Regions from separate parts of the Colwellia sp. BRX10-4 genome, predicted to be linked through region 1. Evidence: predicted binding sites of a transcription regulator. Region 1 holds the regulator's gene; the other holds the start of a gene.
The links. The regulator NrdR, encoded in region 1, represses ribonucleotide reductase genes. The targets are predictions, from matches to a motif close to AAACACNANATNTNGTGTTT.
Positions count from the first base shown of each region.

Region 2: nrdA (class 1a ribonucleoside-diphosphate reductase subunit alpha) is a predicted target of NrdR. The motif match lies at 2,774-2,793, and genes of this name have one in related genera.

Region 1 covers NZ_JACGVZ010000003.1:58,419-63,181, forward strand. Annotated here, with positions in the region: gene H4J67_RS04315 (hypothetical protein) at 1-683, shown strand, start outside; gene glyA (serine hydroxymethyltransferase) at 990-2,246, shown strand; gene nrdR (transcriptional regulator NrdR) at 2,476-2,931, shown strand; gene ribD (bifunctional diaminohydroxyphosphoribosylaminopyrimidine deaminase/5-amino-6-(5-phosphoribosylamino)uracil reductase RibD) at 2,932-4,068, shown strand; gene H4J67_RS04335 (riboflavin synthase) at 4,124-4,763, shown strand, end outside.
Region 2 covers NZ_JACGVZ010000017.1:17,244-22,006, forward strand. Annotated here, with positions in the region: gene H4J67_RS13425 (iron-containing alcohol dehydrogenase) at 1-503, opposite strand, end outside; gene H4J67_RS13430 (type 1 glutamine amidotransferase domain-containing protein) at 580-1,266, opposite strand; gene H4J67_RS13435 (LysR family transcriptional regulator) at 1,445-2,350, shown strand; gene nrdA (class 1a ribonucleoside-diphosphate reductase subunit alpha) at 2,932-4,763, shown strand, end outside.

The sequences.
Region 1 (4,763 bases):
AAGAAGATTCCCTGTTACATAAAAAAAGTAAAGTGATTTTATCTACGCAAAGTCAAGCTGAGGCGATACTTGATGTTGCAACTTTGCCCAAGAATAAAGCGACTAAACCACTTGATAGTTCGGTAATTGATGAGCAATGGGCGCAGATGAGCCAAGACTGGCAAAGCCAACCTATTATTAAAACCGATATCAACCGTTTACTTAAGCAAACAAAGCAAAGAACTGTGTGGGCTAAATCTTTATTAGCCATAGATATTATGGCTACGCTGGCTATGTTGTTTGCTGCTAGCTATATGTGGCTCAGTGGCTCGAAAGATCAAGCAACCATTATTTACTTAGGTGGTGGCGGTATTCTTTCTATTATTTTTGTAATATTTGCCATTAAAGTCCGTTTATCCGCATGGAAAATAAATTGTGGCAGTCCAGATAAAGCAATTGAACATGCCATTGTCGGTTGTCAGTCGTCTATTAGCTACATTCAGTTAATAAAGTTCTCTTGTCTCATTATTGGGCCCTTTGCCAATTGGTATGTTTTTGCTGTCACCGAGCAATCAGAAAAATCACCGATTGTTGGTCTGGCTATTTTGAATATATTTCTGGTGAGTATTTGGCTTGTCAGTCAGTATTTTTATATAAAAAGGCAAGCAGAGCTAAAACAACTAAATGATATTTTAATAAAATAAATATTGGTTATTCCTTAGTAAGGTATATTATATTTTGTTTTTCTACTCTATTTCTGTTTTAAATTTCTTGTTATTGCTTTTTTTCTTCGTTATATTCTATTGACTGTTAACGTTGATCAAAGCTGTAAAAGTTTTTATCGATAATAACAGCAACACTCTTGGCATATTAGATTACTAAATGAGCTAAAGCTTGTACCTTTATCCGTGTACAACCGAGCTGATTTCAGGCAATATACGCCGCATAAATTTTGCTATCCATTAGACAATTGTCTGTAACAGCTAAGGCTGAATAATTGAGGAAAAACCATGTTTACACGTGATATGAATATTGCTGATTTTGACCCGGAACTTTATCAAGCGATGAGCAATGAGAAAGTTCGCCAAGAAGAGCACATCGAACTTATTGCTTCAGAAAATTACTGTAGCCCGCGTGTTCTTGAAGCACAAGGTTCTCAATTAACGAATAAGTATGCTGAAGGTTACCCAGGCAAACGTTACTACGGTGGTTGTGAATTCGTAGATATCGCTGAGCAATTAGCCATAGACCGTGCAAAAGAATTATTTGGCGCAACTTACGCGAACGTGCAACCTCATGCCGGTTCTCAAGCTAATGCTGCAGTCTTTCAAGCGCTTGTTACTCCAGGTGGTAAAGTGTTAGGAATGAGCTTAGCGCACGGTGGACATTTAACGCATGGTTCTCATGTTAGTTTTTCTGGCAAGTCTTACGAAGCATTTCAATACGGTCTTCACCCAGAAACAGGTGATATTGATTACGAAGAAATGGAACGTTTAGCACAAGAGCATAAACCAGAAATGATCATTGGTGGCTTCTCTGCTTTCTCTGGTGTTGTTGATTGGGCACGTATGCGTAAAATCGCAGACGGCGTTGGCGCATACTTTTTAGTTGATATGGCTCATGTTGCTGGTTTAATTGCCGCCGGTTTATATCCAAATCCAGTACCACATGCGCATGTGGTTACTACAACCACTCATAAAACATTAGCGGGCCCTCGTGGCGGTTTAATTATTTCGGGTTGTGATGACGAAGCTATCTATAAAAAATTAAACTCTGCTGTTTTCCCTGGTGGCCAAGGTGGCCCATTAATGCACATTATTGCTGCTAAAGCCGTTGCATTTAAAGAAGCATTAGAACCTGAGTTTAAAGTTTATCAACAGAATGTTTTAGACAATGCTAAAGCTATGGTTGCTGTTCTTCAGGAACGCGGTTATAAAGTTGTTTCTAACGGCACTGAAAACCACTTGTTGTTACTTGACTTAATTGATAAAGATATCACAGGTAAAGATGCTGATGCTGCATTAGGCCGTGCCCATATCACGGTAAACAAAAACTCAGTACCTAACGATCCACGTTCTCCGTTTGTAACTTCCGGTTTACGTTTAGGAACTCCGGCTATTACGCGTCGTGGTTTTGGTATTGTTGAAACACAAGCATTAACCGGTTGGATTTGTGATATTTTAGACGATATCAACAATGAACAGACAGTTACTGATGTTAAAGCCAGTGTTAAAGAACTTTGTTCACGCTTCCCTGTATACGCGTAAATTAAGCGAACGACTTTAGTGTCTTAAGCGATATAGCTGTGGCACTTATAGTCTAATGGGAATAGCTATAAATAAGTTAATGTAACAATAGCTTAATTAGACTAAAATGGCCGCATTAGCGGCCATTATTGTTTCTGTCAATTAAACAGAGCTATGTGTCGAAAGTACCGAGTCCATTAAGATAAAAATATACTTCTTGGAATCGGTATCACCTTTTTTGGAGCTTTCCATGTATTGTCCTTTTTGTCGAGCCTTAGATACGAAAGTCATTGACTCTCGTTTGGTCTCTGACGGTCATCAAGTTCGCCGTCGCCGCGAATGTCTAGCCTGTCATGAGCGCTACACTACTTTTGAAACTGCTGAGTTAGTTATGCCACGTATTATTAAAAATGATGGTTCACGTGAGCCTTTCAATGAAGATAAAATGCGTAATGGTTTAGTGCGAGCTCTCGAAAAACGTCCGGTAAGTGTCGAACAAGTCGAACTATCCATTAATAAAGTCAAATCAAAGCTACGTGCCACGGGTGAGCGAGAAGTATCGAGTGAGTTGCTTGGTAATATCATTATGGAACAATTAAAAGAATTAGATAAAGTCGCTTATGTGCGTTTTGCCTCGGTTTATCGCTCTTTTGAAGATATTCGCGAATTTAGTGAAGAAATTGCGCGCTTAGGTAATGAAAAATAGATGAAAGAATTCTCAGCCGAAGATTACCGTTTTATGCAACGGGCTATAATGCTTGCCAAACAAGGACATTTTACCACTTCTCCTAATCCGCGCGTTGGTTGTGTTTTGGTAAAAGGTGGTGAAATTGTCGGAGAAGGTTTTCATCAAAAAGCAGGTGAAGGCCATGCTGAAGTTAACGCGTTAGCAATGGCGGGTAAAAATGCGCAAGGTGCAACCGCTTATGTAACACTTGAGCCTTGTAGTCATTACGGATTAACGCCACCCTGTGCCAAAGGACTTATTCTTGCCGGTATTAAACATGTCATAGCGGCGATGGTTGATCCAAATCCTAAAGTGGCTGGTGATGGTTTGAAAATGTTAGCACAAGCGGGAATATCTTCGCAGCATGGCTTGTTAAGAGAAGTGGCTGAAGATTTAAATGTTGGTTTTATCAAACAAATGACCACAGGTTTCCCCTACGTCCGTTGTAAATTAGCGGCGAGTTTAGATGGAAAAACCGCGATGAAAAACGGTGAAAGTAAATGGATTACTTCCCCTCAAGCTCGACAAGATGTTCAGCGTTTACGTGCGCAAAGTTGTGCGATTATTAGTGGTGCTGACAGTATATTAACCGATAATGCAAAAATGACGGTACGTTGGTCTGAGCTAGGGGAATTAAAAGATAGTTATCAAGAGGAAGACGTCAGGCAACCAATAAGAGTGATTATAGATACAAAAAATCGCTTAACGCCTAACTTAGCTTTATTTAATGAGCCCAGCCCAATAATATTAATTCGTCGTACCATTGAAAACATTCATCAGTGGCCTCATTTTGTAAAGCAGGTGGCTTTACCTGTCGTCAATACATTAGCTAATGAACAGCAGATTGACTTACCTGCATTACTTCAATATTTAGCTAAACTAAATTTGAATGATGTACTCATTGAGTCAGGCGCTCGATTAGCGGGTGCTTTTATTGAACAAAATTTAGTTGATGAATTGATTTTATACCAAGCCCCTAAATTAATGGGTGCAGACAGTAAAAGCTTAGTGAATATGACAAGTATTGAAAGCTTGAGCCAAGCAAAAGAACTAAATATAATTGATTTACGTATGATCGGCAAAGATATCCGTATTACTGCTAAACTTTTATCGTAAAATTTTAGTATGGTGTTGAGTTTTACTTGACCTAAAAATGACTTAAAGAGTGATTATGTTCACAGGAATAATTGAAGCAGTTGGTAGCATTCAAGCGATAAACATTACTGGACAGGGTGCAAGAATTGTTATTTCCACCGGTTTATTAGATATGAGTGATGTTAAATTAGGTGATTCAATAGCGACCAATGGCATTTGTTTAACCGTTGTCGCTTTCGACTCATCAACTTATAGTGCTGATGTTTCTAATGAAACCTTACAGCGTACCGGCTTTGTTGACTATCAAACTGGGCAGGCTGTTAATTTAGAAAAAGCTATGTTACCCACCACTCGTTTTGGCGGACATATGGTGTCTGGTCATATCGATGCTGTGGTTGTTATAACCTCGATTGAACATAATGGAAATAGCCTAGAATACTGGCTTGAAATGCCAAGTGATTTAGCGCCATACATAGCCGAAAAAGGCTCTATTACGATTGACGGCACGAGCTTAACGGTTAACAGTGTCACCGATGATAAATTTCGTTTAACGATCGTTCCTCACACTAACGCGCAAACCATTATTGCTCAATATAAAGCGGGCACTAAAGTAAATTTAGAAGTTGACTTAATTGCCCGTTATATCGAAAGGCTATTAACAAAAAAAGCCGCTAGCACGGCCGAGCACCATAGTTCAGGTGTGACTCATGAACTAT
Region 2 (4,763 bases), on a different contig from region 1:
AATAATGGACGCACTAAAGGACTAGAAAAAGGGAGCTTATTACCGTCTCGTGTTACCACGGAATTACCATTACTTTCTGAGCCAGTGGCAGGTAAAGTTAACACCGCGCCAATGGGTAAAGCTTTAGTGAACGCTTGCTGTTTGGCAAGAATATCCCAAGGGTCATCACCTTCAAATAATGCCGCAGCGGCAATAAATTTAGCGCCATCAACAACAGAGCCACCGCCAACAGCAAGTAAATAATCAATGTTTTCAGCTTTGATGATCGTTTGCGCTTTCATTAAAGTGTCGTAAGTTGGGTTAGGTTCAATGCCTGAAAATTCAAAGTAAGTGTGTTCTTTAAGCGCATCAATAACCTGCTCATAAACACCATTACCTTTGATTGAACCTCCACCGTAAACAACGAGTACTCTTGCATCTAGTGGTATTTCTTTTGAAATAGTTTTAATTTCTCCCGGACCAAAATTAATTTTAGTTGGGTTTTGAAAATTGAAATTTAACATTTATATGTCCTTAAAGGTAAAGCGTTAAATCGATTAGCTAAACAGCTTAGCTAATCGAGTTGTCTGTTCTAAGTAGCTATGCTGAAAGGTGAGTTAATAATTTTTCAGCGGCTAATGCCGAGCTAGCTGGGTTTTGACCAGTAATAATAAGACCATCTTGAATTGCAAAGGCATGCCAATCTTGAGCCTTTTGGTATTCGCCGCCACGTTTAATCAATTCATCTTCTACTAAAAATGGCACAACTTCAGTTAATTGCACCGCTTCTTCTTCACTGTTAGTAAAACCGGTTACGGCTTTGCCTTTGACAGCAAAATCACCAGAGGCTTGTTTTACATTTAACAAAGCAGCACTTGCATGACAAACTGTTGCAACAGCTTTTCCGGCCTTAAGAAAGTTTTCAATCAAAGTAATTGAGTCAGTATTGTCGGTAAGGTCCCATAATGGACCATGACCACCAGGATAGAATACTGCGTCAAAATCAGCTTCATTAACAGAAGCTAATATTAGCGTATTAGCGATTTTAGCTTGTGCTTCGCTGTCTGCATCGTAACGGTCTGTCGCAGCTGTTTGAAAGTCTTCAAGTGTGCTGGTTGGGTCTATTGGTGCTTGTCCACCTTTAGGTGTTGCTAAAGTAACTTCCACACCCGCATCGATAAAGGCATAATAAGGAGCAGCAAATTCTTCAACCCAAAAGCCGGTTTTTTGGCCTGTGTTACCGAGCTCGTCATGTGAAGTAAGTACCATTAATATTTGTTTAGTCATTATCATTCATCCGTTTGGTTATATAAGTGAGTTTAGGTGTTTTTTGATTCTATTTGTCCAGTATATGCCTAAGAACGAACATGAACAATGCAGATAAAACTGACATCATTGTATCAATAATTGATACAATGATTGACAAAGTAAATTATTGGCTGGTTATTACCTCAATAGGTACGTTATGGATATCTCATTTGAACAACTCAAAAGTATGGTTGTTTTCGCTCAAGTCATTGAACAAGGTAGCTTAAGTGCAGCCGCTAAACATTTAGGGCTCTCAAGAGCAGTAGTAAGTTATCATTTGAAGAAGCTTGAAGCGCAGCTCGAGGTAAAGTTACTTAATCGTTCAACACGTGCGATTAATCTTACTGAAGCGGGTCAAGCCTATTATGAGCGCTGTCGAGTTATTGCTGAGCAAGCGAGTGCCGCTAATCAGCAAATTGAAAATTTCAAAAATGAACCTATCGGCTTACTTAAAATAACGTGTCCGGTAAATGTTGGTTTGCAGACCGTTGTGCCGGCACTGAACGAATTTAAAAAAATTTACCCCAAAATAGCACTCGATGTGATGTTAACTGATGAGGTCGTTAATATTATGAAAGAAGGTATCGATTTAGCAATTCGTGGTGCCCCCTTACCTGACTCTGGTTTGCAAGCAACTAAACTGGCAACGCTGCAAACATGCCTATGTGGCGCACCTGAATATTTCCTGCAATTTGGCCGCCCCACTAAACCGTCTGATTTAAGCGACCACCAATGGGTTATTTATAAATTAACCTCTGGAGTGTTAACCTTGACTAAGGGCAGTCGTTCGTTCAGTGTCACCACAAAAGGTAGTATTAGTACCAATAATGCAGCTGCACGTACCGCCTTTGTTGAAGCAGGACATGGTCTGGGACGTATTCCTATTTACGATGCTTGGCCAAAAATAAAAGCAGGCACTTTAGAAACAGTGCTAGATGATTATGCTTTTAGCGACATTAATGTCTTTGGTGTATTCCCGCCAGGTACAGCCAATTCCAAAAAACTGCGCTTATTACTTAACTTCTTAAAAGAATATTTTACCAGCCAAAGTATAATAAAATAGCAATAACCCAACTTATTAGCATATATATTTCTGTGTGGACCAACCGCTATTATGACTGACTAATAACTAGCGGATAAACTTTATACAAGTTGTCATAGTAACGCTTAACCTGAACAGCTATATCAACATTATTGTTCATTTAGTGGCCTTGCTGCTTAAAAAAAAGCAACGTGTTGTTTTTATTAGAAATTAAGTTTTAGCTGACAAAAACAACCAATAAACGGGTAATTTTATTTAAAAATAAATTATCCACAAAAATTAATTAAAATAAACGTTGCGTTTTTGTAATATCAAAAATAAAAAGCACTACTAAGTTAGTCGTTACTAACTGAACTTTTACTCTGAAGAAAGTTATTAAAAACTATGCTTTTTATCACTTGCAAAAACAGTCAAACCTCATTATCTTGTGATCAGTTTTTAGAAAACCCCTACATATAGTGTATTTGTTGTTCAGATGTTTTTTTGTACTCATTTACATTTTAGGGAAATATAATACTGATAAGTGTTCACTTAACGTTTTTATAGTTGACAACGTTAAGTAAATAAAGCGACCAGCATAATTAATAAATGACAGGCTCTTCATGACTAATAATCTTTTTGTAAGTAAGCGTAACGGCAAAAAAGAACTCATCGATTTAGAAAAAATTCATCAAGTTATCACGTGGGCTGCTGAAGGCCTTGATAACGTTTCGGTGTCACAAGTTGAGTTGAAATCTCATATTCAATTCTACGACGGTATCAAGACTGCTGACATACATGAAACTATCATTAAAGCTGCCGCTGATCTTATTTCAGAAGAGACACCTGATTATCAATATTTATCAGCACGTTTGGCTATTTTTCATCTACGTAAAAAAGCCTACGGTCAATTTGAGCCACCTAAATTATTTACCCATGTTGTTAGTATGGTAGAAAATGGTAAATATGATGAACATCTTCTAGCTGATTACAGCGAAGCAGAGTTTGAACAAATGGAAAAATTTCTTGTTCATCCTCGCGATCTAGACTTTAGTTACGCCGCTGTCAAACAATTAGAAGGTAAATACCTTGTCCAAAACCGGGTAACGGGTGAAATTTACGAAAGTGCTCAGTTTTTATATATCTTAGTGGCCGCTTGTTTATTTGCTAAATATCCTGTAGAAACACGTTTAAAATATGTTGAAGGTTTTTATCACGCAATTTCAACCTTCAAAATATCGTTACCTACCCCTATTATGGCAGGGGTACGTACGCCTACACGTCAATTTTCATCTTGTGTATTAATTGAATGTGGTGACAGTTTAGACTCAATAAACGCGGCTTCTAGCTCTATTGTTAAATATGTTTCACAACGAGCAGGTATTGGTATCAATGCTGGCCGTATTCGCGCTTTAGGTAGCTCGATACGTAATGGTGAAGCCTTTCATACCGGTTGTATTCCGTTTTTCAAGCATTTTCAAACGGCTGTTAAAAGTTGTTCTCAAGGGGGGGTTCGAGGTGGCGCAGCAACGTTGTTCTACCCACTTTGGCATTTAGAAGTTGAAAGTTTACTGGTCCTTAAAAATAACCGAGGTGTTGAAGAAAATCGTGTCCGCCATTTAGATTACGGCGTGCAATTCAATAAGCTTATGTACACACGTTTAATTAAAGGTGAGTCTATTACTCTCTTTAGCCCAAGCGATGTCCCTGGGCTTTATGATGCCTTTTTTGAAGACCAAGATAAATTTGAAGCCTTGTATGTAAAATATGAAGCTGATGATTCTATTCGTAAAAAATGTATTAAAGCTATTGAGTTATTCACCTTGTTTGCTCAAGAGCGTGCCAGCACAGGTCGAATTTATTTACAGAATGTTGATCACTGTAATACACACAGCCCATTCGATCCGAAACAGGCACCGATACGCCAAAGTAATTTGTGTTTAGAGATTGCGCTACCGACACAACCAATGAATGATATTAATGATCCAAATGGTGAAATTGCTCTTTGTACTTTGTCAGCCTTTAACTTAGGCGCAATAGAAAGCTTAGATGAATTAGAAGGTTTATCAGACCTTGCAGTTCGAGCACTTGATAGTTTACTTGATTATCAAAACTACCCAATGCCAGCTGCTTACAATGCGACGATAGGCAGAAGAACATTAGGCATAGGCGTAATAAACTACGCTTATTACTTAGCTAAAAACGGCGTGTATTATTCAAATGGCAGTGCCAACAATTTAACTCACCGTACCTTTGAAGCCATTCAATTTAATTTATTGAAAGCATCAAACGAATTAGCAAAAGAAAAAGGCGCTTGTCCTAAATTTAATGAGACACGTTTATCGCAAGGTATTTTACCGATTGATACTTATAAAAAGACTATTGACGACATTACTGGTGAGCCCCTTCATCTTGACTGGGAAACTTTGCGAGAGAGTATCAAGACACATGGCGT